One region of the Pseudomonas sp. TE3-3-F2023 genome, then DNA from elsewhere that is predicted to be linked to it. Evidence: predicted binding sites of a transcription regulator. Region 1 holds the regulator's gene; the other holds the start of a gene.
The links. Region 1 encodes sigma-54, which starts transcription at its own class of promoters, with help from an activator protein. Its sites were predicted from a motif close to ANTGGCATNNANNTTGCTNT; they were not measured.
Positions count from the first base shown of each region.

Region 1 (12,132 bases):
GAGCGAGCGGTTGGCGTTGGTCAACGGGTGGCGCCGGCGGGTTTCCGAGAAGCGCTTGAGCAGCATGTCTTCGTCGGCATCCAGATACAGCACGTCGCACTGGATATGCCGAGCGCGGGCTTCTTCGAGCAACTCGGGGAAACGCGTCAGGTGGCTGGGCAGGTTGCGCGCGTCGATCGACACGGCGACCTTGGGTTGCAGCAACTCGGTATTGATCAGCGCATTTTCCGCCAGTTGTGGCAGCAGCCCGGCGGGCAGGTTGTCAATGCAGTAGAAACCGTTGTCTTCCAGGACATCGAGGGCGGTGCTCTTGCCGGAGCCGGACCGGCCGCTGACGATGATCAGGCGCATGTTCAGTGCTCGTTCTGTACGTCCAGGACAACCTGGAACAGGGCCTCGCTGCTGGTGGCCGCACGCAGGCGATCACGGACCTCCTTGCGATCGAGCATGCTGGCAATCTGGCGCAGCAGTTCCAGATGGGCATCGGTGGCGGCTTCTGGCACCAGCAGGACGAACAGCAGGTCCACCGGCGCGCCATCGATGGCGTCGTAGTCGATAGGGGCTTCCAGATGCAGCAGGGCGCTGACCGGAGCGGAACATCCTTCAAGCCGGCAGTGCGGGATGGCGATGCCGTTGCCGAAACCGGTCGAGCCGAGTTTTTCCCGGGCGATCAGTTTTTCGAAGACGTCTTGCATCTCCAGTTCGGGCACTTGATCGGCGATGACGGTGGCGACCTTTTCCAGGGCGCGCTTCTTGCTGCCGCCCGGCACGTTCACGAGGGAACGGCCGGGGGTCAGGATGGTTTCAAGTCGGATCATGGATGAGGGGGATCAGCGGGCAGCTGCACCTTGCAGCAGGCTTTGCTGTTTTTCCTTGTGTTTTTTCAGTTGGCGGTCGAGCTTGTCTGCCAAGGCGTCGATCGCTGCATACATGTCTTCGTGTTCGGCGTTGGCAACCACTTCGCCGCCGGGAATCTGCAAGGTCGCCTCGACCTTCTGCTGCAGCTTCTCGACTTTCATGATGACCTGCACGTTGGTGATCTTGTCGAAGTGACTTTCCACGCGAGCGAGCTTTTCAAGCACGTAATCGCGCAGTGGCTGGGTGACTTCTACATGCTGTCCACTGATATTGACTTGCATACAGCTTCTCCTTTGTTGCCCGTGCATAAAGAGGCAGATCTTGCACCTGCCCCACAAACGCTGTGGCACATCTCAGGGGCTACATCAGTCGCTTGCGCTCGCTCGACGGTGCGATGCCGAGGGACTCGCGGTACTTGGCGACGGTGCGACGGGCTACCTGGATGCCTTGTGCCTCCAGTAAACCAGCGATCTTGCTGTCACTCAATGGCTTTTTCTGATTTTCCGCCGCAACCAGTTTCTTGATGATCGCGCGGATCGCCGTAGACGAGCATTCTCCGCCTTCGGAGGTGCTGACGTGGCTGGAGAAAAAGTATTTCAGTTCGTAGATGCCACGCGGCGTGTGCATGTATTTCTGCGTGGTTACCCGCGAAATGGTCGACTCGTGCATGCCCACCGCTTCGGCGATGTCATGCAGCACCAATGGCTTCATCGCTTCGTCGCCGTGATCGAGGAAGCCGCGCTGGTGCTCGACGATCTGCGTGGCCACCTTCATCAGGGTTTCGTTGCGGCTTTGCAGGCTCTTGATGAACCAGCGCGCTTCCTGCAACTGGTTGCGCATGAAGGTGTTGTCGGCGCTGGTGTCGGCCCGGCGCACAAAACCGGCATATTGCGGGTTGACGCGCAGGCGCGGAATGGCCTCCTGGTTCAGCTCCACCAGCCAGCGGTCGCTGTCCTTGCGCACGATGACGTCGGGCACCACGTACTCAGGCTCGCTGGACTCGATCTGCGAGCCGGGGCGCGGGTTGAGGCTTTGTACCAGCTCGATGACCTGGCGTAGCTCGTCTTCCTTGATTTTCATGCGACGCATCAGCTGGCTGTAATCACGGCTGCCGAGCAGGTCGATGAAGTCGGTGACCAGGCGCTTGGCTTCGGCCATCCACGGCGTGCTGGCGGGCAGCTGGCGCAGTTGCAGCAACAGGCATTCGCCCAGGGTGCGGGCGGCAACACCGGCTGGTTCGAACTGCTGGATGCGGTGCAGTACCGCTTCGACCTCGTCCAGCTCGATATCCAGCTCCGGGTCGAAACCGGCGCAGATTTCCTCGAGGGTATCTTCCAGGTAACCCTGGCCGTTGATGCTGTCGATCAGGGTGACGGCGATCAGGCGGTCGGTGTCGGACATCGGAGCCAGGTTCAGTTGCCACAGCAGGTGGCTTTGCAGGCTTTCGCCGGCCGATGTGCGGGTGGTGAAGTCCCACTCGTCGTCGTCGTTGCTCGGCAGGCTGCTGGCGCTGGTCTGGTAGATGTCTTCCCAGGCGGTGTCGACCGGCAGTTCGTTGGGGATGCGCTCGCTCCACTCACCGTCTTCCAGGGTGTCGGCACTGGTAGTGCTTTCCTGGAAGCTGTTGTCCTGGACTTCGGCGGCCGGCTTGTTCTCGGCGTTGTCCGCCATCGGGTCGCTATTGTCGAAGTCGTCGCCGTCTTCCTGACGTTCGAGCATCGGGTTCGACTCCAGCGCTTCCTGGATTTCCTGTTGGAGGTCCAGGGTGGAGAGCTGGAGCAGGCGGATGGCCTGTTGCAACTGCGGTGTCATCGTCAGTTGCTGGCCCATTTTTAGGACGAGCGATGGTTTCATGGCTGGGGCTTAATACCTTGTTCGCCGGCGCGCATGCGCCATCCACTACACGAGGGCGCCGGGGCGCCAGATCAAGCAAGTTTTATGCCTTAAATTGTAGCGTTTGCCTAGAGCACTGTAACAACTTTACCCCGGCCTTCAGGGCGATTTGCCAGTACTCCAGGCGCGTGCCGGGGTCAGAGCCGGAACTCGTGGCCCAGGTAAACCTCTTTGACCAGGTCGTTGGCCAGGATGGTTTCGGAGTCGCCTTCAGCGATCAGCCGGCCATCGTTGACGATATAGGCGGTTTCGCAGATATCCAGGGTCTCACGCACGTTGTGGTCGGTGATCAGTACACCGATACCCTTGGCCTTGAGGTGATGGATGATCTGCTTGATGTCGCCGACCGAGATCGGGTCGACACCGGCAAACGGTTCGTCCAGCAGGATGAACTTGGGTGCGGTCGCCAGCGCGCGGGCAATTTCCACGCGGCGGCGCTCACCACCGGACAGGCTCATGCCGAGGTTGTCGCGAATGTGGCTGATGTGGAACTCCTGCAGCAGGCTTTCCAGTTCTTTGCGCCGGCCGTCGCGGTCGAGGTCCTTGCGGGTCTCGAGGATGGCCATGATGTTGTCGGCCACCGACAGCTTGCGGAAGATCGAGGCTTCCTGCGGCAGGTAGCCGATGCCGGCGCGGGCGCGACCGTGCATGGGCTGGTGGCTGACATCGAGGTTGTCGATCAGCACGCGCCCCTGATCGGCCTGGACCAGGCCGACGATCATGTAGAAGCAGGTGGTCTTGCCGGCGCCGTTGGGGCCGAGCAGACCGACGATCTGGCCGCTGTCGATCGACAGGCTGACGTCGCGTACGACCTGCCGCCCCTTGTAGCTCTTGGCCAGGTGCTGGGCTTTGAGGGTTGCCATTTACTCGGCCTTCTTCTTGGGCTGGATCACCATGTCGATGCGCTGACGCGGCGAGGTCACGTTGCCACCGCGACCGGCGGTTGCCACCTGGGTCTGGGTGTTGTAGACGATCTTCTCGCCTTCGGTGGTGTTGCCTTCGTTCTCGACCTTGGCGCGGTCGGTGAGGATCACCATGTCCTTCTGCGACTGGTACTGGATGGTCACCGCCCAGCCTTTCATCTTGTCCGGTTTGGCTGCGCTCTGCTGCTGCTCGAAGTAGGCCAGGTTGCCCACCGAGGTCACCACGTCGATGTCGCCGGAGGCGGAGCGGGTGATGGTCACGGTGTTGCCTTTGATCATCATCGAACCCTGGGTGATGATCACGTCGCCGGTGTAGGTGGCCACGCCCTGCTTGTCGTCCAGGTGGGCGTTGTCGGCCTGGATGCGGATAGGCTGGTCACGGTCGTTCGGCAGGGCGAGGGCGCTCGCGCTTCCCAGTGCTGCGCTCAGGCTGAGCAAAAGGGGGAGGGTTTTAACGAGCCTCATACTGTCCTCTTACGTTAGAGAGCAAGTCCATCTTGCCTTCTTTCAAATACGCTTTCATTCCTTTGCCCGTAGTTGTGCCACCGGCGCCGTCGATTCTAACGGCTTGCTCGGTCTGCGCATATTGCTTCTGCGGGAACACGGTCATGCGTGAGCTGGTAATGATCATTTCGCGCTGCTTTTCGTCGGTGCGGGCGACCCGTACGTTGTCGATCAGTTCGACTTCGCTGCCGTCCGGGTTGACTTCGGCGCGAGTGCTCTGTACGTGCCAGGGGTATTCGGTACCGCGGTAAAGGTGCAGGTCCGGCGTGGTCAGCAGGGTGATTTCGCTGGCCTTGAGGTGTTCGACCTTGTCGGCAGTCATTTCGTACTGCAGCTTGCCATCGGGCAGGAACTGCAGGCTGTGAGCGTTGACCGCGTAGTAGTCGATGGCGCTTTCGTCGACCTGGGCCACCGGCTTGTCGAGGAAGCTTTCCGGGCTGACATTCCAGTAGCCGATCGCCACCAGCAGGGCGGCGATTACCGCGAGCAGCGCAATGTTGCGGGCTTTCTTGCTGAACATGGGCAGCCTTACAGGTAGTTGGCGTTGGCAGCGTCCAGGGTGCCCTGGGCCTGCATGATCAGTTCGCAGAATTCACGGGCCGCGCCTTCGCCGCCACGTGCCTGGGTCACGCCATGGGCGTGTTGGCGCACGAACGGCGCGGCGTTGGCGACCGCCATGCCCAGGGCCACGCGGCGGATTACCGGCAGGTCGGGCAGGTCGTCGCCAAGGTAGGCCACTTGAGCATAGCTCAGGCCCAGTTCGGCGAGCAGGCCGTCCAGCACCACCAGTTTGTCCTCGCGGCCCTGGTACAGGTGCGGGATACCGAGGTTCTTCGCCCGGCGCTCGACCACCGGGGTCTTGCGCCCGCTGATGATCGCGGTGGTCACGCCCGAGGCCATGAGCATCTTGATGCCCTGGCCGTCGAGGGTATTGAACGTCTTGAACTCGCTGCCGTCCTCTAGGAAGTACAGGCGCCCGTCGGTGAGCACGCCGTCCACGTCGAACACTGCCAGCTTGATGTTCTTGCCGCGTTGCATGAGGTCCTGGTTCATTCCATCGCTCCTTTACATCACGCCGGCGCGCAGCAGGTCGTGCATGTTCAGGGCGCCGGTGGGGCGGTCCTCGCGGTCCACCACCACCAAGGCGCCGATCTTGTGGTCTTCCATGATCTTCAGGGCCTCGGCCGCGAGCATTTCGGCGCGGGCCGTCTTGCCGTGCACGGTCATTACCTGGTCGATCAGGGTGGTGTGGACATCGATGTTGCGGTCCAGGCTGCGGCGCAGGTCGCCGTCGGTGAAGATCCCCGCCAGCTTGCCATCGGCTTCGACGATCACGGTCATGCCCAGGCCTTTGCGGGACATTTCAAGGAGTGCGTCCTTGAGCAGGGTGCCGCGGGGCACCTGGGGCAGTTCGTCGCCGGCGTGCATCACGTTCTCCACCTTGAGCAGCAGGCGGCGGCCCAGAGCACCACCCGGGTGCGAGAAGGCAAAGTCTTCCGCGGTGAAGCCGCGAGCTTCGAGCAGGGCAATGGCCAGCGCGTCGCCCAGCACCAGCGATGCGGTGGTGGAGGAGGTGGGTGCCAGGTTCAGCGGGCAGGCCTCTTGCTCGACGCGGGCGTCGAGGTTGACCTCGGCAGCCTGGGCCAGGGGCGAGTCCGGGTTGCCGGTCAGGCTGATCAGCTTGATGCCCAGGCGCTTGATCAGCGGCAGCAGGGTGACGATTTCGGCGGTGCTGCCGGAGTTCGACAGGGCAAGGATGACATCATCGCGGGTGATCATGCCCATGTCGCCATGGCTGGCTTCGGCCGGGTGCACGAAAAACGCCGGCGTGCCGGTGCTGGCCAGGGTGGCGGCGATCTTGTTGCCGATGTGCCCGGACTTGCCCATGCCGACCACGACGACCCGGCCCTTGCTGGCCAGGATCAGTTCGCAGGCCTTGACGAAATTGTCGTCGATGCGCGCCAGCAGGGCCTCTACGGCCTCGAGTTCCAGGCGCAGGGTGCGTTGGGCGGATTGGATCAGCTCGCTGGATTGGCTCATGTCGAAAAAGCAATGCCTGATGAAAAGGCGGCGATTATAGCTGCAATGAAAGAAACCCTCACGCTTTCGATTGCCGTGGTGAATGTCTGGTCAGCCTGTCGCAGGGCTGAACGACTCGTTAGCCGGCCTTGGGGCGGTGCTGTCAGCGGTGCTATAGTTCGCCGCTATTCGGCCTGCCTGGGGCGCTTGTGCCTTCCAGATGGAGGCCGACGTCCATTAGGACGAGGCTGCACTAGCAAGGAGTCTAGATGAGTGTGGATAGCGCCTACGCGGTCGAGTTGAAGGGGGTTACCTTCAAACGCGGTTCGCGCAGCATTTTCAGCAATGTCGACATTCGCATCCCGCGCGGCAAGGTCACCGGTATCATGGGACCATCGGGTTGCGGCAAGACCACATTGCTCCGCCTGATGGGCGCGCAGCTGCGCCCCTCCAGCGGTGAGGTCTGGGTTGCCGGGCAGAACCTGCCGACGCTGTCGCGCAGCGACCTGTTCGACGCCCGCAAGCAAATGGGGGTGCTGTTCCAGAGCGGCGCGCTGTTCACCGATCTCGATGTGTTCGAGAACGTCGCGTTCCCGCTGCGCGTGCACACCCAGCTGTCGGACGAGATGATCCGCGATATCGTGTTGATGAAGCTGCAGGCCGTGGGGCTGCGCGGTGCCATCGACCTGATGCCCGACGAGCTGTCCGGTGGCATGAAGCGCCGTGTGGCGTTGGCCCGGGCGATTGCGCTGGACCCGCAGATCCTCATGTACGACGAACCGTTCGTCGGCCAGGACCCGATCGCCATGGGTGTATTGGTGCGTCTGATCCGCCTGCTCAACGACGCCCTGGGTATTACCAGCATCGTCGTTTCCCACGACCTGGCGGAAACCGCCAGCATTGCCGACTACATCTATGTCGTAGGTGATGGCCAGGTGCTGGGCCAGGGGACGCCTGACGAGCTGATGGGCTCGGACAACCCGCGCATTCGCCAGTTCATGAAGGGCGACCCGGACGGCCCGGTGCCTTTCCATTTCCCTGCGCCTGACTACCGCGCCGACCTGCTGGGAGCGCGTTGATGCGCAGAAAATCCTTACTCGAACGTGTCCGCCTGCTGGGGCGCTCGGCCATTGACGTGCTGGCGGTGCTGGGGCGCTCCTGCCTGTTCCTGTTCCATGCACTGATCGGCCGTGGCGGCATCGGTGGCGGCTTCCAGCTGCTGACCAAGCAGCTGTACTCGGTGGGCGTGCTGTCGCTGGCGATCATCGTCGTGTCCGGCGTGTTCATCGGCATGGTGCTGGCGCTGCAGGGCTTCAGCATCCTGACCAAGTACGGCTCGGAGCAGGCGGTGGGGCAGATGGTCGCCCTGACCCTGCTGCGTGAGCTCGGCCCGGTGGTGACGGCATTGCTGTTCGCTGGCCGTGCCGGTTCGGCGCTCACCGCGGAAATCGGCAACATGAAGTCCACCGAGCAGCTGTCGAGCCTTGAAATGATCGGCGTCGACCCTCTCAAGTACATCGTCGCGCCGCGGCTGTGGGCCGGTTTCATTTCGCTGCCGTTGCTGGCGCTGATTTTCAGCGTGGTCGGCATCTGGGGTGGCTCGTGGGTCGCGGTGGACTGGCTGGGCGTCTACGAGGGCTCGTTCTGGGCCAACATGCAGAACAGTGTTTCGTTCACCGACGACGTGCTCAACGGGCTGATCAAGAGCCTGGTATTTGCCTTCGTCACGACCTGGATCGCCGTATTCCAGGGGTACGACTGTGAGCCCACCTCAGAAGGGATCAGCCGTGCCACCACCAAGACCGTGGTCTATGCCTCGTTGGCAGTGCTGGGTCTGGACTTTATTCTGACCGCCTTGATGTTTGGAGATTTCTGATGCAAAACCGCACCCTGGAAATCGGTGTCGGCCTGTTCCTCCTGGCCGGGATCCTGGCGCTGCTGCTGCTCGCCCTGCGTGTCAGCGGGCTGTCGGCCAGCCCGAGCAGCGATACCTATAAAGTTTATGCCTACTTCGACAATATCGCTGGTTTGACGGTCAGAGCTAAAGTGACCATGGCCGGTGTGACCATCGGCAAGGTTACCGCCATCGATCTGGACCGTGATTCCTACACCGGTCGGGTGACGCTGCAACTGGACAAGTCGGTGGACAACCTGCCGACCGACTCCACGGCCTCGATCCTGACGGCCGGGTTGCTTGGCGAGAAGTACATCGGCATCAGCGTGGGCGGTGAGGACCAAGTGCTCAAGGACGGCGGGACCATCCATGACACCCAGTCGGCGCTGGTGCTGGAAGATCTGATTGGCAAGTTCCTGCTCAACTCCGTTGGCAAGGAACCGAAAGAAGCGCAACCGGCTAATTAAGGAGTTTCCATGATTTCGATCCTGCGACGTGGCTTGCTGGTCCTGCTGGCGGCCTTCCCCCTGATGGCGCTGGCCGCGCAGTCTCCGCATGACGTGGTGCAGAGCACCACCACAGAGCTGCTGGGTGAGCTCAAGGCCAACAAGGAGCAGTACAAGTCCAACCCGCAAGCGTTCTACGACGCCCTTGACCGTATCCTCACGCCCGTGGTCGATGCCGACGGTATTTCCAGAAGCATCATGACCGTCAAGTACTCGCGCAAGGCCACGCCCGAGCAGATGCAGCGCTTCCAGGAAAACTTCAAGCGCAGTCTGTTCCAGTTCTACGGTAACGCCCTGCTGGAGTACAACAACCAGGGGATCGTCGTGGACCCGGCCAAGGCCGATGACGGCAAGCGTGCCTCCGTAGGCATGAAGGTCACCGGCAACAATGGCGCCGTGTACCCGGTTCAGTACACTCTGGAAAACCTGGGTGGCGAATGGAAGGTGCGTAACGTGATCGTCAACGGCATCAACATCGGCAAGCTGTTCCGCGACCAGTTCGCCGATGCCATGCAGCGCAATGGCAACGACCTGGACAAGACCATCGACGGCTGGGCCGGCGAAGTGGCCAAGGCCAAGCAGGCCGCCGACAACTCGCCAGAGAAGACCGTCAAATGAGTGAGGCCGGCGTAAGCATGGCCGAGCCGGGCGTGCTGCGCCTGGCCGGCGTGCTGGACTACCGCAGCGGGCCCGCCCTGCGCAAGCAGGGCAGGGCGCTGATCGCGGGCTGCCGCGAGGCGCAGTTGGTGCTCGATTGCTCGGCTGTACAGCGCTCCACCAGTGTTGGCCTGTCGTTGCTGCTGGCCTTCATGCGCGATGCCCAGGCCACCGGCAAGGGTTGCCAGGTGCGCGGTATGCCCGACGACATGCGGGAAATTGCCGAGGTCTATGACCTCGATGAAGTGCTGGCAACCTGATGTTCCGGCACGGATGATGGCCCCTCGGTCAGCGAAGCCCTCGTTGGGCTTCGCAGGCGAGGGGCTTTTTTGTATGATGGCCGACCCGTGCGCATCGGGCGCCGATTGAGGTTGAGCATGCAGGCCGTAGAAGTTAAAAGCTTCCTTGAAGAGAAATTGCCGGGTTCCCGGGTCGAAGTTGAAGGCGAAGGCTGCAACTTCCAGTTGAACGTGATCAGCGACGAGTTGGCTGGCCTGAGCCCGGTCAAACGCCAGCAGGCGATCTATGCTCACCTGAATCCGTGGATCGCCAATGGCAGCATCCATGCGGTAACCATGAAATTTTTCAGCAGCGCAGCCTGGGCTGAGCGCACCTGAGCCAACGTGGCGGCGAGATTCCAATGGACAAACTGATTATTACTGGCGGCGCTCGCCTTGATGGCGAGATCCGCATTTCGGGCGCGAAGAACGCAGCCCTGCCGATTCTGGCGGCGACCCTGCTGGCCGACGGCCCGGTCACCGTGGGCAACCTGCCGCACCTGCACGACATCACAACCATGATCGAGCTGTTCGGCCGCATGGGCATCGAGCCGGTGATCGACGAAAAGCTGGCGGTCGAGATCGACCCACGCACCATCAAGACCCTGGTCGCGCCTTACGAGCTGGTCAAGACCATGCGCGCCTCGATCCTGGTGTTGGGCCCGATGGTCGCCCGTTTCGGCGAGGCCGAAGTGGCCCTGCCTGGCGGTTGCGCCATTGGTTCGCGCCCGGTCGACCTGCACATCCGTGGCCTCGAGGCCATGGGCGCGAAGATCGAAGTCGAAGGCGGCTACATCAAGGCCAAGGCGCCTGAGGGTGGCCTGCGCGGTGCGCACTTCTTCTTCGACACCGTCAGCGTGACCGGTACCGAGAACATCATGATGGCCGCTGCCCTGGCCAAGGGCCGCAGCGTGCTGCAGAACGCCGCGCGCGAGCCGGAAGTGGTCGACCTGGCCAACTTCATCAACGCCATGGGCGGTAATGTCCAGGGCGCCGGTACCGACACCATCGTCATCGACGGCGTCGAGCGTCTGGGCTCGGCCAACTACCGCGTGATGCCGGACCGTATCGAGACCGGCACCTACCTGGTTGCCGCTGCCGTGACCGGTGGTCGCGTCAAGGTCAAGGACACCGACCCGACCATCCTTGAAGCAGTACTGGAAAAACTCAAGGAAGCCGGCGCCGACATCAATACCGGCGACGACTGGATCGAGCTGGACATGCACGGCAAGCGGCCGAAAGCCGTCAACCTGCGTACCGCCCCGTACCCTGCTTTCCCGACCGACATGCAGGCGCAGTTCATCTCGCTCAACGCCATTGCCGAAGGCACCGGTGCAGTGATCGAGACAATCTTCGAGAACCGCTTCATGCACGTCTATGAAATGCACCGCATGGGCGCGCAGATCCAGGTCGAAGGCAACACTGCCATCGTCACAGGCGTCAAGGCGCTGAAGGGTGCCCCGGTAATGGCCACCGACCTGCGTGCTTCCGCCAGCCTGGTGCTGTCGGCGCTGGTAGCCGAAGGCGATACCCTGATCGATCGCATCTACCACATCGACCGTGGTTACGAGTGCATCGAAGAAAAACTGCAGATGCTGGGCGCGAAGATCCGTCGCGTGCCGGGCTAATCGTCTGCCTGGTGCATCCTGTGGGAGTGCGGTTTGCCCGCTTTCGCAGGATGTGCCTAACGAATTGAATGCGGTCGGGCTCTACGCCCGGCCGGCAGTAGCCGCTTAAGGACCGACGTTCCAATGTTGACCATCGCGCTTTCCAAAGGCCGTATTCTCGACGATACCCTGCCATTGCTGGCCGAGGCCGGTATCGTGCCGACCGAGAACCCGGACAAGAGCCGCAAACTGATCATCCCCACCACGCAGGACGATGTGCGCCTGCTGATCGTGCGTGCCACCGACGTGCCGACCTATGTCGAGCATGGTGCCGCCGACCTGGGTGTGGCCGGCAAGGATGTGCTGATGGAGTACGGCGGCCAAGGCCTGTACGAGCCCCTGGACCTACAGATTGCCCGCTGCAAGCTGATGACCGCCGGTGTGGTCGGTGCACCTGAGCCCAAGGGCCGTCTGCGCGTGGCTACCAAGTTCGTCAACGTAGCCAAGCGCTACTACGCCGAGCAGGGCCGCCAGGTCGACATCATCAAGCTGTACGGCTCGATGGAGCTGGCACCGCTGATCAATCTCGCTGACAAGATCATCGACGTGGTCGACACCGGCAACACCCTGCGTGCCAACGGCCTGGAGCCCCAGGAACTGATCGCCACGATCAGCTCGCGCCTGGTGGTCAACAAGGCCTCCATGAAAATGCAGCACGCCCGTATCCAGAGCCTGATCGACACGCTGCGCGAAGCGGTCGAATCGCGACACCGCGGTTGATTCCTGCGCGCGACCTTCGCTGTCGCGCCCATCTATCCGCGTCATAGCCATTTTTCTCGGGTGCCCGCGCGGATGGACTGGTAGCTTAGGGCGCCTGAGCATTCGCCAATAATCGAGGCCCTCGCCATGACCGTGTCCACTGCAATTGCCCGTCTCAACGCTGCTGATCCGGATTTCGCCCGACATCTGGATCATCTGCTGAGCTGGGAAAGT
Region 1 is NZ_CP145113.1:1,881,999-1,894,130, forward strand. Features, by position in the region: gene rapZ (RNase adapter RapZ) at 1-351, opposite strand, end outside; gene ptsN (PTS IIA-like nitrogen regulatory protein PtsN) at 354-818, opposite strand; gene raiA (ribosome-associated translation inhibitor RaiA) at 831-1,139, opposite strand; gene V3314_RS08545 (RNA polymerase factor sigma-54) at 1,219-2,712, opposite strand; gene lptB (LPS export ABC transporter ATP-binding protein) at 2,889-3,614, opposite strand; gene lptA (lipopolysaccharide transport periplasmic protein LptA) at 3,615-4,139, opposite strand; gene lptC (LPS export ABC transporter periplasmic protein LptC) at 4,126-4,698, opposite strand; gene V3314_RS08565 (HAD family hydrolase) at 4,707-5,231, opposite strand; gene V3314_RS08570 (KpsF/GutQ family sugar-phosphate isomerase) at 5,244-6,218, opposite strand; gene V3314_RS08575 (ATP-binding cassette domain-containing protein) at 6,467-7,276, shown strand; gene mlaE (lipid asymmetry maintenance ABC transporter permease subunit MlaE) at 7,276-8,073, shown strand; gene mlaD (outer membrane lipid asymmetry maintenance protein MlaD) at 8,073-8,558, shown strand; gene V3314_RS08590 (ABC transporter substrate-binding protein) at 8,568-9,215, shown strand; gene V3314_RS08595 (STAS domain-containing protein) at 9,212-9,514, shown strand; gene V3314_RS08600 (BolA family protein) at 9,632-9,871, shown strand; gene murA (UDP-N-acetylglucosamine 1-carboxyvinyltransferase) at 9,895-11,160, shown strand; gene hisG (ATP phosphoribosyltransferase) at 11,284-11,919, shown strand; gene hisD (histidinol dehydrogenase) at 12,046-12,132, shown strand, end outside.

Region 2 (12,132 bases), 2.7 Mb from region 1:
CAGCAAGTCGGTGTAGATCTATGCCGGCATCTTCGCGGGTGAACCCGCTCCCACAGGAAGCCGCGCCGGGCTCAAGGCATGCGCTGTACCTGTGGGAGCGGGCGAGCCCGCGAAGAGGCCGGCAGAGGAGACGCACCAATGACAACGCCACCTTGATAGGTGGCGTTTTTGTACTCGATCGACAATCAATAGTCGTCTTTGTCGAACCGCCGCGCTTCACGCTGCAACTGGTACACGAAGCTCTCGACCTTGCGCTGCGCCTGCCCGTTGAGGTTGTGGAAGCGCACCCCGGCAAAGGTAGTGTTGATCCGCTCTTCGTAGTGCAGGTGACGCAGTTCGACCATGGTGTCGACCAGGCCCAGCGGGTTACCCGCCTTGAATCGCTCGTACACCTGGCCCAGTTGCAGGCGATCTTCGACATTGCCTTCGAAGCGCAGCTTGCAGCCGGTGGCGGAGATGTCCAGCAGCTTGCCACGCAGGGCGCCGTTGCCCTTGAGGTGGGTACCATCAAGGATGATATCGACCAGCTGCGACAGCTTCAGCGCGGCACGGAAGGCGTTGCGGCGCTGGTGGTAGGTCATTTCCTGGGGCATGGCGCCGCGGTAGCAACGGTGGCCGTCGACTTCGCTGATCTTCAGCTCGTGGTTACAGTCCCAGGCGATACGCACGCCATCGTGGAAGCCTTCGACGCGAAAGTGTTCGCCGTTCTCGATGAACTTCTCACCGTCGCGCGGGATCATCTCGTCCAGCGCCAAGGTGTTGCTTTCACGGTCCACGTGCACCACGTAGCTCTGGAAGCGCTGGCTGCGGTCGTGGAAGGTGATGATCAGAGGGTCATGGCTTTCCTGCAGCTGCCGCAAGTTGGCCGCAATCTCCAAAGGGGTGTTCAGCACCTTTGGCGGCTGCGGGGCATCGGATTCATTGAACACGGCTTATCGTTCTCCAGGCAAAAGCGACACACGCAATTAACGGCATTTTGCCAGTATGTTCCGTGCCTTGATAGAAAAAATCACACTTGGCTGAGCGCCCGTGGCTTGGCCAGTGGCGAGGTGCTGCCGCGGCTGTCGTAGAGCGAAGGGGCTTCGCCGCCCATGAGGATCCGGATCTGGTTGTTGGTGACGTGTTGCTGCACCTGGATGATCCGGCCATTGGTCTCGTTGAGCTGCTGGCAGGCTTGCATCAGCTGGCTGATCACATCGAGTTGTTGCAGTAGCAGCTCACCGTTCGGCGATTGTGCCGCCACGGCTTCCACTCCGGCGCGATCAGGGCTCAGGCCAAGGCTGGCAAGCAGGTTGTTGCGCCGCAGGCCTTGCTGCTCCAGCAGCACGATCAAAGACTGCTTGCGGGCCAGGATGTTCTCCAGTGGCGCCATGTCGCGGCCATGCAGGGCGATCGCTTCTTTTTGCAGAAGCTCCAGCAGTTCCTGCATGGGGGCAATGTCATCTTCGATCAGTTGCAGCAAGGTGGTGTCGTGCATGGCTAACTCTTGGCTTTTCTAGCGTCCATGAAGTCAGCGCGCCGAACGGTCAGCGCTGGGCTTCGAAATCGAGCAGTTTGCTGGCGACCCGGCCGGCATCGACCTGGTAGCTGCCGTCGGCGATCGCCTGTTTCAACTGGGCCACACGGGCACTGTTGACCACCGGCTCGTCGCGCAGCTTGTCGCTGATCTTCTGCAACTGCTGGGCCTCTTGGCTGAGGTGTACCGCTTCTCCGCTGGCGCTGGTGGCGGTTGCCGCTTCCTGGCTGGCTGCCGGTTTTTCGGCGCTGCCGCTCGCGGTGTTGCCGCGCACGCCGCCCGTTACGGACGGAGAGTTATTCAAACGACTGAAGTCGATGACCATGATCAGAAACCTCTGGGTATTTGGACGCTTGCCTTGTTTTCGGCCAACCCGAAAGAAACTTTAGGCACAAATGCATAGCCGCCTGTCAGCAAGCTCGCGAACCCGTTTTCTGACACAGTTTAGGAAAAGCGGTTCCTCACCGCCAGCGCAAATCAATGGGCTGGCTACATACTTACCTCGACCTGGCCGGGGCCGGTCACCCTGGCTTTGATTACCCGTTTGGAATTGAGATTGCGCACCCGGATCTGTTCGCTCAGGCCGCCCTTGCTCAGGGCTTCTCCGGGCATGCGCACACTCAGGCTGCCACTGCGGGCGATGATCACCACGTGGTCGCCCTTGCGCACCACCTCGGCCTGTTCCAGGTGTTGCGGGGTGAGTACCTGGTCGATCACCGTGGGGCGCAGCATCTTCATGCCCACCGCCTGTTCCAGTTCGGTCAAAAAGCCTTGGCCCAGGGTGCCGACATCGCGCTCGCGCAGGGCCACGTCGCCTTCGCCCACCACGTTGTCGCGCTTGAGCGGCCGGGTCACCACGACCACATCGCGGAACAGCCGCACGGTGGCCGGCACGAATACGGTCCATGGCGCAGTGCCTTCGCAGCGGACCTTTACCGTGACGCGGCCCAGCGGCTGGGCCGGGCTTTCCAGCGAGGCGTCCAGCTGCTGGCTGCACAGCGGCATGCGCAGGCGCGGGTCCAGTGGGTTGACCTGGATCTCGTAACGGCCGGCGGTCTGGGTGGTGGCCAGATAATCTTCGACGCTGAATTCAAGAAACCCTTGAGTGACACCGATAAGCTGTTCAGGCAAGGTAAACGCGTCCGCTACCGTGCGAGCGCCGGGCACCATCAGGCACAGCATGGCCAGCGAGCCAGTCAGCAGGCGTGTCAATCGTCGGAAAAATGTCGTTTTCGTGTACATGGCGCTCAAAAAAGCAAAGCCCGTGCCGACTCGCTACCTGAGTTGCAACGAAAGGCTGAAACATAAAGGAGTCTGGCATGGCAGGTGTTATGGATTCGGTCAACCAGCGCACGCAGCTGGTGGGGCAGAATCGCCTGGAATTGCTGCTGTTCCGCCTCAATGGCGAGCAGCTTTACGGCATCAACGTATTCAAGGTCAGGGAGGTGCTGCAATGCCCTGCGCTGACCCTGCTGCCCAAGGCGCACCCGGTGGTGCGCGGTGTTGCCAATATTCGCGGGGCGACCATCCCGATCCTCGACCTGTCGATGGCCACCGGGTTGCGGCCGCTGCAGGAAGACACGCGCAACAGTTTCGTGATCATCACCGAGTACAACACCAAGACCCAGGGCTTCCTGGTGCACTCGGTGGAGCGCATCGTCAACATGAACTGGGAAGAAATCCATCCGCCACCCAAGGGCACCGGCCGTGACCACTACCTGACGGCGGTCACCCGGGTGGACAACCGCATGGTCGAGATCATCGATGTGGAGAAGGTGCTGGCCGAAGTGGCGCCGTCGTCCGAATCGGTGTCGGCCGGGGTGATCGATGCCGAGGTGCAGGACAAGGCCGTGCTGTTGCGGGTGCTCACCGTCGACGATTCGTCGGTGGCGCGCAAGCAGGTCAGCCGCTGCCTGCAGACCGTGGGGGTCGAGGTGGTAGCGCTCAACGACGGCCGTCAGGCCCTGAACTACCTGCGCCAGCTGGTGGATGAGGGCAAGAAGCCGGAAGAAGAGTTCCTGATGATGATCTCGGACATTGAAATGCCGGAAATGGACGGTTATACGCTGACGGCGGAGATCCGCAGCGATCCGCGCATGCAAAAATTGCACATCTGCCTGCATACTTCGCTTTCCGGGGTGTTCAACCAGGCGATGGTCAAGAAGGTCGGTGCCGATGACTTCCTGGCCAAGTTCAAGCCGGACGACCTGGCCCAGCGGGTAGTCGACCGGATCAAGGCAGCGCATTGAAGCAGCCGGGGGCAGGCCCCCGGCACCAGTGATTTAAAAGAGGCGGCAGTAGTGTCTACGGGTAATTTGGATTTCGAACAGTTCCGGGTCTTCCTGGAGAAAGCCTGTGGCATCCTGCTGGGCGAGAATAAGCAGTACCTGGTCTCCAGCCGTCTCAACAAGCTGATGGAGCAACAGGGCATCAAGAGCCTGGGCGAGCTGGTTCAGCGGATCCAGGCCCAGCCGCGCGGCGGCTTGCGTGAGCAGGTGGTCGATGCCATGACCACCAACGAGACCCTGTGGTTTCGCGATACCTATCCGTTCGAGGTACTGAAGAACAAGGTCATACCCGAGTTCATCCGCAACAACCCCGGCCAGCGCCTGCGCATGTGGTCGGCGGCCTGTTCGTCGGGGCAGGAGCCGTATTCCATCTCGATGGCCATCGACGAATTCGAGCGCAGCAACCTCGGCCAGTTGAAGATGGGCGCGCAGATCGTTGCCACCGACCTGTCCGGCACGATGTTGACCAACTGCAAGACCGGCGAGTACGACAGCCTGGCGATTGCCCGTGGCTTGTCCCAGGAGCGCCTGCAGCGCTACTTCGACACCAAGGGGGCGGGGCGCTGGGCAGTCAAGCCTGCGATTCGCAGCCGCGTCGAGTTCCGCTCGTTCAACCTGCTCGACAGCTATGCCAGCCTGGGCAAGTTCGATGTGGTGTTCTGCCGTAACGTGCTGATCTACTTCTCGGCGCAGGTGAAGAAGGACATCCTGTTGCGTATCCACAGTACCTTGAAGCCGGGCGGGTATCTGTTCCTCGGGGCTTCCGAGGCGCTGAACGGGCTGCCGGACCATTACCAGATGGTGCAGTGCAGCCCGGGAATCATCTACCAGGCGAAGTAAGCACAAAGGCCGGCAGCGAAAGTTGCCGGCCTTTTTGTTTGCCTGTGCCGGCCTCTTCGCGGGCATGCCCGCTCCCACAGGTACCGCGCCGACCTTGAAAGCTGTGCAGAACCTTGTGGGAGCGGGTTTACCCGCGAAGAGGCCGGCACAGGAGAAATGCTGACGTCAATTTTTTGTTTTGCCGCTTTTGCCGCCCGGCAATTGCCGCTTTCGCCGCCCAAGGCGGAAGGCCTTTGCCGCTTTTCTGGCATCACTCTGACAGCATCTCGCCCTGCAAGCCCGTATTTCCGGGGTTTCTGTTGGTTGGCACAGCACTTGCTATACCTTGCCCAACGATATTCCGGTCAACCTCCGAAGGTTTCCCCGACATGAGCATCAGTTTCGACAAGGCGCTTGGTATTCACGAAAAGGCCCTGGGCTTCCGCGCTCAGCGTGCCGAAGTGCTGGCCAACAACATCGCCAACGCCGACACGCCCAACTACAAGGCGCGCGACATGGACTTCGCCTCGGTGCTCGCTGCCGAAAGCGACAAGCAGCAAAGCGGCGGCCGTTTCAGCCTGGATCGTACCAACAGTCGTCATATCGAGGCCGAGGGCCTGGCCATGGCTGACGATACCCTCAAGTACCGCACGCCAACGCAGCCGTCGATCGACCAGAACACCGTGGACGCGCAGATCGAGCAATCGAACTACACCGAAAACGCCGTCGGCTTCCAGGCCAGCTTCACCTTGCTCAACAGTAAATTCAAAGGGCTGGTTTCGGCCCTGCGGGGAGAATGACCATGTCCCTTTCCAGTGTCTTCAATATTGCCGGTAGCGGCATGAGTGCGCAGAACACGCGCCTGAACACCGTTGCTTCCAACATCGCCAACGCCGAGACCGTTTCCTCGAGCATCGATCAGACCTACCGCGCCCGCCACCCGGTGTTCGCCACCACCTTCCAGGACGCGCAGGCCGGCGGCAGCCAGTCGCTGTTCGAAGACCAGGGCGAGGCAGGGCAGGGCGTGCAGGTAAAAGGCATCGTCGAGGACCAGAGCAACCTGGAGGCCCGTTACGAGCCCAACCACCCGGCGGCGAACAAGGATGGCTACGTCTACTACCCGAACGTCAACGTGGTTGAGGAGATGGCTGACATGATCTCCGCCAGCCGCGCGTTCCAGACCAATGCCGAGCTGATGAACACGGCCAAGGCCATGATGCAGAAGGTCCTGACCCTCGGTCAGTGATAAGGAAACCAGACCATGGCAATCGATACCAACGGTGTGAACCTCAATGACGTGCTGGCGGCGTCGGGTGTAGGTACCAACACCAAGAAGACCACGGACACCGCATCCAAGACCGGCAACGACTCGCTCGGCAAGGACGCGTTCCTGCAATTGCTGGTCACCCAGATGCAGCACCAGAACCCGCTGGACCCACAGGATAACGGTGAATTCGTTGCCCAGTTGGCGCAGTTCAGCAGCCTGGAAGGCATTACCTCGCTGAACGAATCGGTCAACTCCATCACCAGCGCCATGGCCTCGTCCCAGGCCCTGCAGGCGTCGTCGCTGGTCGGGCGTTCGGTGGTGGTGCAGAACGACAAGGCCGTGGTCGACACCGCAGAAAGCTTCAATGCGCAGTTCGTCGTACCACAAGCCATCGGTGAAGCGAAGATCACCATCAAGGACAAGGACGGCAATACCGTCAAGACCATCGAGCTGGGTGAGCAGAAAGCCGGTTACGCCGACTTCATCTGGGACGGTACCAACAACAGTGGCGAAAAAGTCGACCCTGGTACCTACACCTTCACTGCCACCACCACGGTGGATGGCAAGTCGGTGCAGATGAATACGCTGTTGCCAGCCAAGGTGACCAGCGTCAGTTTCAGCGCCGCCGGCGAAATGGTGCTCAACCTCGCCGGTGTCGGCAAAGTGTCCCTCTCCGACGTGCAAACCATCGGTATCTAAGGCCCGCTAGAGCGGCAAAAGGAGCGAATTCATGTCTTTCAATATCGGCCTTAGCGGTCTGTACGCAGCAAACAAGCAATTGGATGTCACTGGCAACAACATCGCCAACGTCAACACCAACGGCTTCAAGTCGTCGCGTGCCGAGTTCGCCGATGTCTATGCAGGTTCCAACCGCCTGGGCGTGGGCAAGAACCAGGTAGGTAACGGCGTGCGCCTGGCAGCAGTTTCCCAGCAGTTCACCCAGGGTGACGTCAATACCACCGGCAACGTGCTGGACATGGGGATTCAGGGGCAGGGCTTCTTCGTGCTGTCTGATAACGGCTCGCGCGTGTACACCCGTGCCGGTGCTTTCCAGGCCAGCAAGGACAACTTCGTGGTTACCTCGGACGGCCTGCGCCTGCAGGGCTATGCCGCCGACTCGACTGGCAAGATCCAGAAGGGTGTGCTGACCGATCTGCAGATCGATACGTCGTCGCTGCAGCCAAAGGCAACGTCCCTGATCGACCAGGGCATCAACCTGAACTCTTCGGCCGCCGACATTCCGTTGGAAGTGGACGATGGCACGGGCGCGATGGTGCCGAACCTGCCGTTCGATCCTTCCGATCAGACGACTTACACCAAGTCTTTCCCGACCAAGGTGTACGACAGCCAGGGTAACGAGCACACCATGGAGCAGTTCTATCGCAAGACTGGCACCAATGAGTGGACCATGTACACCCTGGTCGATGGGCGCAACCCGTTTTCGCCATCCTCCACCGCGCCGCTGACTGGCACCATCAGCTTCAACAGCGATGGTTCGGTCAAGAGCATGACTGCGGACAATACCGGCCACCCGGCGGGCTCGTCGTTCACCGTGACCAACAACACCTTCACCATGACTGGCTGGGTGCCGGCGGTTGAAGATTCTGCGGGTAACTGGATCTCCAACGGCGCGGTGGGCAATGCCGATGGCATGCGCCTGGCGATGAACAGCACCACCTCCTACAACACCGAGACCGCGCGCATGTCGCAGTCCCAGGACGGCTACGCGACCGGTATCCTGTCGAGCCTGAGCATCGACTCGACGGGTGTGCTGTTCGCCAGCTTCAGCAACCAGCAATCCCGCGCCATTGGCCAGGTGGCCCTGGCCAGCTTCGCCAACGAGCAGGGCCTGCAGCAGATTGGTGGTACCCGCTGGACCGAAACCTACACGTCCGGTATCCCGGGCATCGATGCGCCGAAGACAGGTACCCTGGGCAGCGTCGAGTCCAACGCGCTGGAAGGCTCGAACGTGAACCTGACGCAGGAGCTGGTAGAGCTGATCAAGGCGCAGAGCAACTACCAGGCGAACGCCAAGACTATCTCCACTGAAAGCACCATCATGCAGACCGTCATCCAGATGGCCTGATGGTCGCTGGCTGAGTGCATGTGGGCGAACCCCTTTGTCATGAAGGGGTTCGTCGTCTTTGCCGGAGGGGTCATGAAAAGGCTGGTTGTCACATTGGTCGCTGCTTTTTGCCTGTACCAGGCCCAGGCCGGTACCGCGCCCTGGTGGCGCTGGGAAAGCCAGGTGGATGGGCGCCTGGTCTGCTCGCAATGGCCGCCGGGGGAGGGCTGGAAGAAATTCGCCGGGCCTTACAGCAACGGTGGTTGCCGCGAGCCTTGAATAAACCGGTACCGGCCTCTTCGCGGGTGAACCCGCTCCCACAGGTGCCGCGCTGTACCGGTGGGAGCGGGTCCACCCGCGACGAGGCCGGTACAGGTTTGCCGCCATCGGCAACCAAGCGCCGGATAACCGGCGTCCAACACACCGACTGCCCCCTCGAAAGCCCGTATCCACGGGCTTTTTCATGATTTCGCAAAGTTGGTTCGGAACTTGCTTTCTAGCTCGCATAGCAACGGCGAGCGGCAAACGACCGCCAGTGCAATGGAGGATGACTGTGGACAAGATGCTTTACGTGGCCATGACCGGTGCCAGCCAGAATGCGCTGGCGCAGAAGGCGCACGCCAACAACCTGGCGAACATTTCCACCAACGGTTTCCAGCGAGACCTGGAGCAGGCTCGCTCGATGCCGGTGTTCGGCGACAGCTTTCCGTCGCGCGCCTTTGCCATGACCGAGCGCCCGGCCACCGACTTCAGCGAAGGTCCGATGGTGGAAACCGGCCGCGATCTGGATGTGACGGTGACCGGCAAGGGCTTCATCGCCGTGCAGGCGCCCGATGGCAGTGAAGCCTACGTACGCACCGGCAGCCTGAACATCGATGCCCTCGGTGTGCTGCGTGCCGGCAACGGCATGCCGGTAATCGGCAACGGCGGCCCGATTGCGATTCCGCCAGAGCAGAAGGTTGAAGTCGGCGCCGATGGCACCATCAGCATCCGCTCCATGGGGGAAGACCCGCGAGTGATGGCCGAAGTCGACCGCATCAAGCTGGTCAACCCCGATACCAAAGGCCTGACCAAGGGCCTGGATGGCCTGATCCATACCCGCGACGGCCAACCGGCCGACGCCGACGTCAATGTACGGGTGGTATCGGGCTTCCTGGAAGGCAGCAATGTCAACGCCGTGGAAGAAATGACTTCGGTACTGGCGCTGTCCCGTCAATTCGAACTGCACGTCAAGATGATGAACGCGGCCAAGGAAGGCGACGAAGCCATGGCGCGTGTTTTGCAAATCGGCTAATCACTTTTGAACGGGTGCCGTAAAACAGGCGCACGAGGAGAACTTACATGCTTCCGGCTCTTTGGGTCGCTAAAACCGGCCTGTCCGCCCAGGACACCAACCTGACGGTCATCTCCAACAACCTGGCCAACGTCTCGACCACCGGCTTCAAACGGGATCGCGCCGAGTTCCAGGACCTGCTGTACCAGATCAAACGCCAGCCAGGCGCGCAGTCCACCCAGGACAGCGAGCTGCCTTCCGGCCTGCAGGTCGGTACTGGTGTGCGCATTGTCGGCACCCAGAAGAACTTCCAGACCGGTAGCCTGCAGACCACGGAAAACCCGCTGGACATGGCGGTCAACGGTCGTGGCTTCTTCCAGGTATTGCAGCCGGACGGCACTGTTTCGTACACCCGTGACGGTACCTTCCACCTGAACTCCGACGGCCAGATCGTCACCGCCAACGGCTTCGCGCTGGAGCCTGCCATCGTCGTGCCGAACGACGCGCAGACCTTCACCGTCGGCCAGGACGGCACCGTGTCGATCACCACCGCCGGCAACCCGGCTGCGCAGGTGATCGGCAACATCCAGACCGCCGACTTCATCAACCCGGCCGGCCTGCAGGCGATTGGCGACAACCTGTTCCTCGAGACCGCCGCCAGTGGCGCGCCGCAAGTCGGCACCCCGGGCCTGAACGGTTTCGGCACCACCCTGCAGCAGACCCTGGAAAACTCCAACGTCAGCACCGTGGAAGAGCTGGTGAACATGATCACCACCCAGCGTGCCTACGAGATGAACTCCAAGGTCATTTCCACCGCTGACCAGATGCTGTCGTTCGTTACTCAACAGCTCTGAAGCAGGCAGCTCTAACCCCGTCACTCCGTTGCACCCGTGAGGTAAGCGTCATGAATCGTCTGTTGTCCGTTTTCGCCCTGGGGGGGGCGGTGTTGCTGGCAGGTTGCGTCGCGCCGACGCCCAAGCCCAACGACCCGTACTACGCGCCGGTACTGCCGCGCACCCCGTTGCCGGCAGCGGCCAACAACGGTTCGATCTACCAGGCCGGCTTCGAGCAGAACCTGTACAGCGACCGCAAGGCTTTCCGGGTGGGTGACATCATCACCATCACCCTCAACGAGCGCACATCGGCCAGCAAGAACGCCGGCTCGCAGATCCAGAAAAACAGCAACGCCAACATCGGCCTGACATCGTTGTTCGGCACCACGCCGAACACCAACAACCCGTTCGGCAGTGGTGACCTGTCGCTGGAGGCCGGCTACAGCGGCGAGCGCGCCACCAAGGGTGACAGCAAGGCCACTCAGGGCAACACCCTGACCGGTTCGATCACCGTGACCGTGGCCGAAGTGCTGCCCAACGGCATCATCGCCGTGCGCGGCGAGAAGTGGCTGACCCTGAACACCGGTGAAGAGCTGGTGCGCATTGCCGGCATGATCCGCGCCGATGACATCGCCACCGACAACACCGTGCCGTCCACCCGTGTGGCCGACGCGCGCATTACCTATTCCGGTACCGGCTCGTTCGCCGATGCCAGCCAGCCCGGGTGGCTGGACCGCTTCTTCATCAGCCCGCTTTGGCCTTTCTGAGTACGGATGACCATGTTCAACGTGAGGCAGCTGATTGCCGCAACCCTGCTCCTGTCCTGTGCCTTTGGCGCCCAGGCCGAGCGCCTGAAGGACATCGCCAGCATTTCTGGCGTGCGCTCCAACCAGCTGATCGGCTACGGCCTGGTGGTGGGGCTAAACGGCACGGGTGACCAGACCACCCAGACGCCGTTCACCCTGCAGACCTTCAACAACATGCTGTCGCAGTTCGGCATCAAGGTGCCGGCCGGCTCCGGCAACGTGCAGCTGAAGAACGTTGCTGCAGTGTCGGTGCATGCCGACCTGCCGGCGTTCGCCAAGCCAGGCCAGGTGGTGGACATTACCGTGTCCTCGATCGGTAACTCCAAGAGCCTGCGCGGCGGCAGCCTGCTGATGACCCCGCTCAAGGGTATCGATGGCAACGTCTATGCCGTGGCCCAGGGCAACCTGGTGGTGGGTGGCTTCGATGCCGAGGGCCGTGACGGTTCGAAGATCACCGTCAACGTTCCGTCGGCCGGTCGTATCCCTGGCGGTGCTACCGTCGAGCGTGCAGTGCCGAGCGGCTTCAACCAGGGCAACAGCCTGACCCTGAACCTCAATCGCCCCGACTTCACCACCGCCAAGCGCATTGTCGACAAGGTCAACGACCTGCTCGGCCCGGGCGTGGCCCAGGCCGTGGACGGCGGTTCGGTGCGTGTCACTGCGCCGATGGACCCGAGCCAGCGCGTGGACTACCTGTCGATCCTCGAGAACCTCGAGATCGACCCTGGCCAGGCAGTCGCCAAGGTCATCATCAACTCGCGCACCGGCACCATCGTCATTGGGCAGAACGTCAAGGTGTCGCCGGCCGCAGTGACCCACGGCAGCCTGACCGTGACCATTACCGAAGACCCGATCGTCAGCCAGCCGGGGCCGTTCTCCAATGGCCAGACCGCCGTTGTGCCGCGCTCGCGGGTCAACGCCGAGCAGGAAGCCAAGCCGATGTTCAAGTTCGGCCCGGGCACCACGCTGGATGAAATCGTCCGCGCGGTGAACCAGGTGGGCGCAGCGCCCAGCGACCTGATGGCCATCCTCGAAGCCCTGAAACAGGCCGGCGCCCTGCAGGCCGACCTGATCGTGATCTGAGGACGGCGCTCATGAACAGCAAAAGCCTGGTTTCTGGCAGTGCCGACAGCGGCGCCTACACCGACCTCAATCGCCTGAGCTCGCTCAAGCATGGCGACCGCGACAGCGATGCCAACGTGCGCAAGGTGGCCCAGGAGTTCGAGTCGCTGTTCATCAGCGAAATGCTCAAGGCCTCGCGCAAG
Region 2 is NZ_CP145113.1:4,929,508-4,941,639, reverse strand. Features, by position in the region: gene V3314_RS22730 (MFS transporter) at 1-16, shown strand, start outside; gene V3314_RS22725 (flagellar brake protein) at 186-929, opposite strand; gene V3314_RS22720 (flagellar protein FlgN) at 1,010-1,477, opposite strand; gene flgM (flagellar biosynthesis anti-sigma factor FlgM) at 1,527-1,841, opposite strand; gene flgA (flagellar basal body P-ring formation chaperone FlgA) at 2,006-2,758, opposite strand; gene V3314_RS22705 (chemotaxis protein CheV) at 2,836-3,765, shown strand; gene cheR (protein-glutamate O-methyltransferase CheR) at 3,817-4,644, shown strand; gene flgB (flagellar basal body rod protein FlgB) at 5,013-5,423, shown strand; gene flgC (flagellar basal body rod protein FlgC) at 5,426-5,869, shown strand; gene flgD (flagellar hook assembly protein FlgD) at 5,885-6,589, shown strand; gene flgE (flagellar hook protein FlgE) at 6,621-7,976, shown strand; gene V3314_RS22675 (hypothetical protein) at 8,049-8,234, shown strand; gene V3314_RS22670 (flagellar basal body rod protein FlgF) at 8,509-9,249, shown strand; gene flgG (flagellar basal-body rod protein FlgG) at 9,297-10,082, shown strand; gene flgH (flagellar basal body L-ring protein FlgH) at 10,133-10,828, shown strand; gene V3314_RS22655 (flagellar basal body P-ring protein FlgI) at 10,835-11,950, shown strand; gene flgJ (flagellar assembly peptidoglycan hydrolase FlgJ) at 11,962-12,132, shown strand, end outside.
Region 2: the regulator sigma-54 is predicted to act here: its motif matches at 4,947-4,966, upstream of flgB (flagellar basal body rod protein FlgB).